DNA from 3 places in the Pseudoxanthomonas daejeonensis genome. Region 1 is predicted to be linked to each of the others. Evidence: predicted binding sites of a transcription regulator. Region 1 holds the regulator's gene; each other region holds the start of a gene.
What was found. The regulator HrcA, encoded in region 1, represses chaperone genes, less so after heat shock. The targets are predictions, from matches to a motif close to TTNGCACTCNNNNNNNNNGAGTGCNAA.
Positions count from the first base shown of each region.

Region 1 (3,272 bases):
GCGAGCGATGGCGAGTCCTCGCCGCCCAGGCGGACCAGCGCGTCGTCGCAGGCCTCGATCAGGCCCGAAGCGTGCGCGTGCCGGCGGTGCGCCAGGTCGAGTGCCTCCAGCGCGGCGGGCTCCAGGTCCTCGCGCTCCAGTTCGGCCAGCTGGTGCTCCAGCCAGCCGATCCGGTCGGAGACGTCGCCCTGGGCCTGCAGGTGTTCGCGTTCGGCCAGCAGCGCCTGCCAGGCGGCCGCAGTCGCCTGCACCGCGGCGCGCTCGGCCTCGTTGCGGGCATGGGCGTCGAGCAGGGCCAGCTGGCTGGCCCGCGAAAGCAGGGACTGGTGCTCGTGCTGGCCATGGATCTCGACCAGCAGGCCGGCCAGCTCGGTGAGCTGGGCCAGGGTGACGGGGCGGCCGTTGATCCAGGCGCGCGAACCGCCGTCGGCGCGGATGATCCGCCGCAGCTGGCACTGGCCGTCCTCGTCCAGTTCGTTGCCGCGCAACCAGTCGCGCGCGAGCGCATTGCCGGTAAGGTCGAAGTCGGCCGACAGTTCGGCGCGTTCGCTGCCGTGGCGGACCACGCCGCTGTCGGCCCGCAGCCCGGAGAGGAAGCCCAGCGCATCCACCAGCAGCGATTTGCCCGCGCCGGTTTCCCCGGAGATCACGGTCATCCCGGGGCCGAATTCCAGTTCGGTGGCGCGGACGACGGCGAAATCCTTGAGGGCGAGGTGGCTGAGCATGTCGGCATTGTAGAGGCGGGCACGGGCCTTCCGCAGGCCGGGGCAGCCTGCGGCCCGGCGGTCGCGTGGGCTGAGACGCGCCGTGACCGGACCGCCGCATGGGTGATGTTCCGCTTGCGGGCCGGTCGCCGCTGGGGCTATCTATCCGCCATGAATCCCAACCCGCCACCGGCCCTTCCGCTCGACCCGCGCGCGCGCCAGCTGCTGCGCACCCTGATCGGGCGCTACATCCGCGACGGCGAGCCGGTGGGATCGCAGACCCTGGCCCGCCATGCCGGCCTGGATGTCAGCCCGGCCACGATCCGCAACATCCTGGCCGACCTGGAGGACAGCGGCCTGCTGAGCTCGCCGCATACCTCGGCCGGGCGGGTGCCGACCGTGCAGGGCTACCGGGTGTTCGTGGACAGCCTGCTGCAGGTCAAGTCGCTGGGCGAACGCGAGATGGCCCGGCTGCGGGCCGAGCTCACCGCGGGGGCGGGGGGCACCCAGGCGCTGCTGGGCAATGCCTCCGAGCTGCTTTCGGCGATGACCCATTTCGTCGGCGTGGTCGGCGCGCCGCGGCGCGGGCAGTTCGCTTTCCGCCAGATCGATTTCGTCGCGCTGGGCGGGCGCAGGATCCTGGCCATCGTGGTGTTCGCCGACGGCGAGGTGCAGAACCGGGTGGTCGAGCCGCAGCGCACCTTCGAACCGGCCGAGTTGGAAAAGGTCGCCAACTACCTCAACACCCATTGCGCCGGCCGGCCGCTGGCCCAGATCCGCGCGACCCTGCTGCACGAGCTGCGCCAGGCCCGCGACGAGATGGAGCTGCTGCTCGCCCAGTCGGTCGAGCTGGCCGAACAGGCACTGGAGCCGCCCGGCGACGACATGGTCCTGGCCGGGCAGACCCGGCTGATGGGCCTGCAGGACCTGTCCGACGTGGAGCGCCTGCGCGAGCTGTTCGAGGCCTTCGCCCGCAAGCGCGAGATCCTGCAGTTGCTCGAGCGCACCCAGCGCGCGCCGGGGGTACGCATCTTCATCGGCGAGGAAACCGGACTGGCCCCGCTGGACGGGGTCTCGCTGGTGACCGCGCCGTACGGCGCCGGCGGCCAGGTGCTGGGCGTGCTGGGTGTGATCGGCCCGACCCGGATGGCCTATGACCGGGTGATTCCGGTGGTCCAGGCGGCTGCCGACGTGCTCGGCGCGGCGCTGCAGTCGTCTGGCGAACGCCCGGCGACTTGAATCCGGTCGGCGGTCGAATCGGCTCCGCGACTTGAATCGCTCCACCCCGGCCCCCATACGGGCCGGATGGGCGGCCGGGAGCGCCGCCACGGAGCCGATTGCATGACCCAGAACGACATCCCCTCCGCCGCCGGTGCGGACGACGAAGCCACCCTCGAGCTGCAGCTGCGCGACGAGATCGAAGCCCTGAAGGGCGAGATCGAACAGCTGCGCGCCGACTCGCTGCGCGAGCGCGCCGACCTGGAAAACCAGCGCAAGCGGGTAGCGCGCGATGTCGAGCAGGCCCGCCGCTTCGCCAACGAGCGCCTGCTCGGCGAACTGCTGCCGGTGTTCGACAGCCTCGATGCCGGCCTGGCGGCCGCGGTCGACCAGAGCGGCCCGCTCAAGGACGGAATGGAGCTGACCTACCGCCAGCTGCTCAAGGTCGCCGCCGACAACGGCCTGTCGGTGGTCGATCCGGCCGGCCAGCCGTTCAATCCCGAGCACCACCAGGCCATCAGCCAGGCCGATCCGGGCGCCGCCGCGCCGGGCAGCGTGCTGCAGGTCTTCCAGAAGGGCTACATGCTCAACGACCGCCTGCTGCGTCCGGCGCTGGTCGTGGTGGCCCGGCACGACTGAACTGGTCTCATCCATGCCGCGACGCCCTCTTGAACGGCGCCGGCGCGGCCCTATCTAGCGAGCAAGGCCACGGTTTCACCGGCCATTCCATTCCGAGGGAGCACCACACAATGAGCAAGATCATCGGCATCGACCTGGGCACGACCAACTCGTGCGTCGCGATCATGGACGGCGGCAAGGCCCGCGTGATCGAGAACGTGGAAGGCGACCGCACCACGCCTTCGATCGTGGCCTACACCAAGGACGGCGAAGTCCTGGTCGGCGCGCCTGCCAAGCGCCAGGCGGTCACCAATCCGAAGAACACCTTCTACGCGGTGAAGCGCCTGATCGGCCGCAAGTTCACCGACGCCGAAGTGAAGAAGGACCTGGACCTGGTGCCCTACGGCATCCTCGCCCACGACAACGGCGACGCCTGGGTGCAGACCAGCGACGGCCGCAAGATGGCCCCGCAGGAAATCTCCGCCAAGGTGCTGGAGAAGATGAAGAAGACCGCCGAGGCCTTCCTGGGCGAGCCCGTCACCGAGGCGGTCATCACCGTGCCGGCGTACTTCAACGACAGCCAGCGCCAGGCGACCAAGGACGCCGGCCGCGTCGCCGGCCTTGACGTCAAGCGCATCATCAACGAGCCGACCGCCGCGGCCCTGGCCTACGGCCTGGACAAGGACGACAACCGCGATCGCAAGATCGTCGTCTACGACCTGGGCGGCGGCA
Region 1 covers NZ_CP093331.1:3,052,860-3,056,131, forward strand. Annotated here, with positions in the region: gene recN (DNA repair protein RecN) at 1-725, opposite strand, end outside; gene hrcA (heat-inducible transcriptional repressor HrcA) at 876-1,943, shown strand; gene grpE (nucleotide exchange factor GrpE) at 2,046-2,561, shown strand; gene dnaK (molecular chaperone DnaK) at 2,672-3,272, shown strand, end outside.

Region 2 (3,272 bases), 1.4 Mb from region 1:
CGGTGTCGCCGGCGCCGTCGATGATGGTGGTGTTCTCCTTGGAAACCTGCACCTTCTTGGCGCGGCCCAGATCCTTGATCGTGGCCTTCTCCAGCTGCAGGCCCACTTCCTCGGAAATCACGGTGCCGCCGGTCAGGGTGGCCATGTCTTCCAGCATCGCCTTGCGACGGTCGCCGAAGCCCGGGGCCTTGACCGCCACGACCTTGACGATGCCGCGGATGGTGTTGACCACCAGGGTCGCCAGGGCTTCGCCCTCGACTTCCTCGGCCACGATCAGCAGCGGCTTGCCGGCCTTGGCCACGCCCTCGAGCACGGGCAGCAGGTCGCGCACGTTGGAGATCTTCTTGTCGTGCAACAGGATGAACGGGTCATCCAGGTCGGCGCTCTGCGACTGCTGGTTGTTGATGAAGTACGGCGACAGGTAGCCGCGGTCGAACTGCATGCCCTCGACCACGTCCAGCTCGTTCTCCAGGCCCGAGCCTTCCTCGACCGTGATCACGCCTTCCTTGCCGACCTTCTTCATCGCGTCGGCGATGATGTTGCCGATCGACTCGTCGGAGTTGGCCGAGATGGTGCCGACCTGGGCGATCGCCTTGTCGTCGGCGGTGGGCTTGCTGATCTTCTTCAGCTCGGCCACGGCGGCCACGACGGCCTTGTCGATGCCGCGCTTGAGGTCCATCGGGTTCATGCCGGCGGCGACCGCCTTGGAACCTTCGCGGATCAGCGCCTGGGCCAGCACGGTGGCGGTGGTGGTGCCGTCGCCGGCGTTGTCGGAGGTCTTGGAAGCGACTTCCTTGACCATCTGCGCGCCCATGTTCTCGAACTTGTCGGCCAGCTCGATCTCCTTGGCGACGGACACGCCGTCCTTGGTGATCGTCGGGGCGCCGTAGCTCTTCTCGAGCACGACGTTGCGGCCCTTCGGGCCCAGGGTCGCCTTGACGGCGTTGGCGAGGATGTTGACGCCGCGCACCATGCGCGCGCGGGCGTCTTCACCGAAACGGATTTCCTTGGCAGCCATTGTCGAATTACCTCAGTTCTGTGAATGCGGATTTGAAAGGCGGGAAGCGGCGGGCGCTCAGCCCAGCACGGCGAAGATGTCGTCTTCCTTCACCACCAGGTACTCGGTGCCGTCGAGCTTGACCTCGGTGCCGGCGTACTTGCCGAACAGCACCTGGTCGCCGACCTTGACCTTCGGCGCGCGCACGTTGCCGTTGTCGAACACCTTGCCCTCGCCCACGGCGACGACCTGGCCCTTGATCGGCTTCTCGGTGGCGGAGTCCGGAATCACGATGCCCCCGGCGGACACCTTCTCTTCCTCGGTACGCTTGATGACGACGCGGTCGTACAGCGGCTTGATGTTGCTCATGTTTCAATCCCTCTCAAGTGATTGACTGGGTTGGAAAAAGGGCGGCTAGACTAGCACTCGGACACAGCGACTGCCAGCACCGCGGGCGGACAGGACCCGGTCTTGACCGGATGCAGGAGCAGATGGGGCGCCGGCCCCGGCCTTTCAAGGGGCGATGCGCGAGGCGCGCGCGTCTGGGATCGCCCAGCGGCCCGGTACACTTCCCGTCATGCCGGTCCACCTCGTGTTCTGCAGCTGCCCCGACCCCGATACCGCCCAGCGCCTGGCCACCACCCTGGTCGAGGCGCGGCTGGCCGCCTGCGTGAGCGTGCTGCCGCCGATGCGCTCGGTGTATCGCTGGCAGGGCGTGGTCGAGCAGGCCGACGAGGTGCTGTTGCTGGCCAAGACACCGGCCGAGCAGTTGCCCGCGCTGGTCGAACGGCTGCGCGAGCTGCATCCGTATGAACTCCCCGAAATCGTGGCGGTCGAAGCCGCCGCCGGCCTGCCCGCCTACCTCGACTGGGTGGCCGACGCCACTCGTGAGTGAACCCCATCCGATGCCTGCCCTGCTCCGTTGCCTGATCCCCGCTCCGTTGCGGCGCCTGCTGCTGGCCCTGCCCGTGCTGCTGGCCGCGCTGCCGGCCCTGGCGGTCGACGGGAACGACCTGCTACCGGTCGACGAGGCCTTCGTGCTCACCGCAAGCGCACCGTCCCGCGACCGCATCGAAGTCCGCTGGAAGGTCGCCGACGGCTACTACCTGTACCGGCACCGCACCGCGGTGAAGGCCGGCGCCGGTTTCGCCGCAGGCGCCCTGCAGCTGCCCGACGGTGCGCGCCACACCGACGAGTTCTTCGGCCCGGTGGAAACCTACCGCGGCGAACTGGTCGCCACCCTGCCCGGCAATGCCACGGGGCCCGGTCCCGTGCAGCTGGAGGTCAAGTACCAGGGCTGCGCGGACATCGGGATCTGCTATCCGCCACAGACACGGCGCCTGCAGGTGGCGCTGCCGGCCGGGGGCGCTGCCCCGCAGGCGGGCCTGCCCACGCCAGCCTCGCAGAAAGGCTTGCCGGGCCTGACCGGCGCGAGCGGCCCGGCGCGCGGCCTGCAGCTGCCGGGCCAGCAGGCATTGCCCGAGGCACAGGCGTTCGCCATCGATGCGATCGCCGACGGCGGCAACCGGATCCTGGTGCGGATGCAGCCGGCGCCCGGCTATTACATCTATCGCGACCGCAGCCATTTCGAACTGGAAGGCGATCCCGGCCTGCACGCGCAGCCACCACGCTGGCCCCAGGGCGCGCGCCACCGGGACGAGCACTTCGGCGAGGTGATGGTCTTCTTCGAACCGGTCGAGGTGGACCTGCCGGTGCGGCGCACCCATCCGCGACCGGCCCAGGTCACCCTGGTGGCGACCTTCCAGGGCTGCCAGACCGACGGCATCTGTTATCCGCCGATGACCCGGCGCCTGCCGGTGGACCTGCCGGCGGGACGCGTGGATACCGATGCCATAGCGCCCGGCGCGGACGATGCAGGCGTGGCGGTCGCGGATCCTGCCAGCACGGAGGATGCTGGCCCGGCGACGGCACCGCTCCCGACCCCATCGGAGGACGGGGCCACCGAAGCGACCCGCCCCGATGCCTCGGCCGGCAACGAGCTGCGCACGCGCGCGCCACCGACCACCGCCCCGCCCCGGCTCGCCGGCATCCTGCTGCTGGCCCTGCTCGGCGGCCTGCTGCTGAACCTGATGCCCTGCGTGCTGCCGATCCTCTCGCTCAAGGCGCTCGGCCTGGCCCAGAGCGGCGGCAGCCCGGAGCACGCGCGCCGGCATGCGCTCTGGTACACCGCCGGGGTGCTGGTCGCCTTCGCCGCGGTCGGCGCGCTGGTGGTGGCGCTGCGTGCCGCCGGGCAGGCGGCCGGCTGGGGCTTCCA
Region 2 covers NZ_CP093331.1:883,541-886,812, forward strand. Annotated here, with positions in the region: gene groL (chaperonin GroEL) at 1-1,018, opposite strand, end outside; gene groES (co-chaperone GroES) at 1,076-1,366, opposite strand; gene cutA (divalent-cation tolerance protein CutA) at 1,575-1,892, shown strand; gene MNQ95_RS04070 (protein-disulfide reductase DsbD family protein) at 1,903-3,272, shown strand, end outside.
Region 2: the regulator HrcA is predicted to act here: its motif matches at 1,417-1,443, upstream of groES (co-chaperone GroES).

Region 3 (3,272 bases), 1.3 Mb from region 1:
GTCGCACGCACGCCGGTGGTCCTGCAGGCCGAGCTGTACGCGGTCGCCGCGCTGCTCGGCAGTGGCGTGGTCGCGCTCGCGCACGTCACCGGCTTGCCGCAGTACCCGGCAATGGCGGCCGGTGCGCTGGCCTGCTTCGGCTTGCGCTACATGGCAATCCGCCACGGCTGGCACCTGCCGGTGGCGCGGGTGCCAGAAGAGCCCTGAAACTCCACCGCTTCTCCGCGCGTATCGGCGCGCATGCACTGCTGACGCGTTCGACACGGGTGGCACTTTCATCCGACCGGCCGCACCGCATCGGATGCATCCTCCCCAACGCAAACGGCCCGGGCTTTTGGCCCGGACCGTTGCACTTTCTGGTTGACGCGACCGCTCAGGCGGCGAGCAGCGCCTTCATCTTCTTCATCGCGTTCGCCTCGATCTGGCGGATGCGTTCGGCCGACACGCCGTATTCGTCAGCCAGCTCCTGCAGCGTGACCTTGCTGTCGGCATCGAGCCAGCGGCGGGCAATGATGTCGCGCGAGCGTGCATCCAGCACCGCCAGGCCTTCGCGCAGCAGCTGCAGCTGGTTGTCCTCGCTGTCGGCACGCTCGTAGGCCTGCGACGGATCTTCCTCTGCGGCCCGCAGGTAGGCAGCCGGCGACGGCGGCGCGTGTTCGTTGTCCTCGTCGGCCGGCGCGTCGAAGCCGACGTCGCGGCCCGAAAGGCGCGCTTCCATCTCCAGCACTTCGCGCTCGGAGACATTGAGGTCCCGGGCCACGGCGCTGACCTCGGCCGCGTTCATCCAGCCCAGGCGGGTCTTGGCCTTGCGCAGGTTGAAGAACAGCTTGCGCTGGGCCTTGGTCGTGGCGACCTTCACGATGCGCCAGTTCTTGAGGATGAACTCGTGCATCTCGGCACGGATCCAGTGCACGGCGAAGCTCACCAGGCGCACGCCCATGTCCGGGTCGAAGCGCTTGACCGCCTTCATCAGGCCGATGTTGCCTTCCTGGATCAGGTCGCCCAGTTGCAGGCCGTAACCGCTGTAGCCACGGGCCACGTGCACCACGAAGCGCAGGTGCGAATGCACGAGCTCACGGGCGGCGTCCAGGTCTTCGCCCTCGCGGAAGCGGCGGGACAGGGACTGCTCGTCCTCGACGCTCAGCACCGGGATCTGGTGCACCGCGCCGATATAGGCATCCAGCGACCCCAGCGGGCTGGGGATCGGGAGGTTGTTGGGAACGAGACTGGTGGAGCGCAGGGTCTGGGTCATGGCTGTCATCTTAGCAATCGGGAGATTGGACTGCTAACGCCGGACATGGTTCCCAGCATTGCATCCGTGCAACAACAAAAGTGCCCTCAAGCACTTTTCAAATCAATCACTTGCGACGCACGAACTGAACGCAAACCAAGCAGCGGAACGCGATCGTGCCGCACCGGCCACTACAGGGGTGTGAGGTCGGGATGACAGGTTCTCAAGGGGGGCCGCGACCTTGGGTCGCGGCCCTTCCGGGCCTCAGTGGCGGGCCAGCTCGGGCAGGTCGAACACCAGTACCTCGGCGCCCTGCCCGGCCTCGATCCGCACCTGGGCCTCGTCCCGGTACAGCAGCGCGTCGCCGGCGACCAGCACGCGGCCATTGACCGTGGCGGTGCCGCGGACCAGGTGCACGTAGGCCAGGCGTCCCGGCTGGATGGCCAGGGTCTCGGCCTCCTGGCCCTCGAACAGCCCCGCGTACATCCGCGCGTCCTGGTGGATGCTCACCGAACCGTCGGCGCCATCCGGACTGACCACCAGCCGCAGGCGGCCGCGCTTCTCGCTGTCGTCAAAGCGTTTCTGCTCGTAGCCGGGGGCGATCCCGTTGCGCTCGGGGAGGATCCAGATCTGCAGGAAATGCGTCGTACCGGTGCTGTCGTAGTTGAACTCGGAGTGGGTCACGCCGGTGCCGGCGCTCATGCGCTGCACCTCGCCCGGGGTGATGGTTTCGATGTTGCCCATCGAATCCTTGTGGCCCAGCGCGCCTTCCAGCACGTAGCTGATGATTTCCATGTCGCGGTGGCCGTGGGTGCCGAAGCCCTGGCCGGCGGCCACGCGGTCCTCGTTGATCACCCGCAACGGGCCCCAGTGCACGTGGTCCGCATCGAAGTATTCGGCGAAGGAGAAGCTGTGCCAGGAATCGAGCCAGCCGTGGTTGGCATGGCCGCGCTCGGCAGCGGGACGCAGGGTGATCACAGGGCACCTCCGGTGCTGAGGGTGGGAATGGACTGCTGGCGGTCGCGACGCCAGGCATCGACACTGAAGGCGCCGGCGCCATTGGCGGCCAGCATCAGGAAGCCGCCGCCCAGGGCGACATTCTTCATCAGGTGGATGAACTGGTTCTGGTCGCCCAGGTCGGCATGGAACAGCACGCCCGCCGCCAGCGAGAACAGGGCCAGGGTGAGCGCGGTGCTGCGGGTGAAGACGCCAGCGATCACGGCCAGGCCGCCGCCGATTTCCAGCGCGATCACCAGCGGCAGCAGCGCGCCGGGCACGCCCATCGCCTCCATGTACTGCTGGGTGCCGGCGTAGGCGTCCAGCTTGCTCCAGCCGGAGACGACAAAGATCAGGGACAGGCCGATGCGGCCCAACAGCGCAAAAAGGTGGTTCATGGTGGCCTCAAGGGACGCCGGGCGGATGCGCGGAATGCGGATCGGGTAAGCCCTGCGATTGGCCGACAGGATGAACCTGCACAATTATGGAATAAACAGGCTATCTATCCATTGATTGTTCTATTAATGAAATTAAAGCGCACTTCCGGACTCTGGTGACTCGCGGCTGGCATCGTCGCTATTGGTTATGAAGGTTCGACCGGACTGCGGGCCGGCGACGCCGGATCCCGGTCGGACCTCGGCCCGCGGCGGCAGCGACCAGTCGATAGGCGCCTGCCCGCGCCGGGCCAGGTACTCGTTGGCGGCAGCGAAGTGCCCGCAGCCGAAAAAGCCGCGGTGCGCGGACAGCGGCGACGGATGCGGTGCCTTCAGCACCCGGTGCCGGCGTGGATCGATCACCTTGCCCTTGGCCTGGGCGTAGCTGCCCCACAGCATGAACACCAGACCTTCGCGCTCGCTGGCCAGGGCTTCGATGGCGTGGTCGGTAAAGCCCTCCCAGCCCTTGCCCTGGTGCGCGCCAGCACGGCCGTCCTCCACGGTCAGCACCGCATTGAGCAGCAGCACGCCCTGCCGTGCCCACGGCAGCAGGCAGCCGTGGCCCGGTCGCGGCAGGCCCAGCTCGGCCTCGATCTCCTTGAAGATGTTGA
Region 3 covers NZ_CP093331.1:1,781,225-1,784,496, reverse strand. Annotated here, with positions in the region: gene MNQ95_RS07980 (trimeric intracellular cation channel family protein) at 1-207, shown strand, start outside; gene rpoH (RNA polymerase sigma factor RpoH) at 374-1,252, opposite strand; gene MNQ95_RS07970 (pirin family protein) at 1,496-2,209, opposite strand; gene MNQ95_RS07965 (DoxX family protein) at 2,206-2,625, opposite strand; partial or broken gene ung (uracil-DNA glycosylase) at 2,866-3,272, opposite strand, start outside.
Region 3: the regulator HrcA is predicted to act here: its motif matches at 1,263-1,289, upstream of rpoH (RNA polymerase sigma factor RpoH).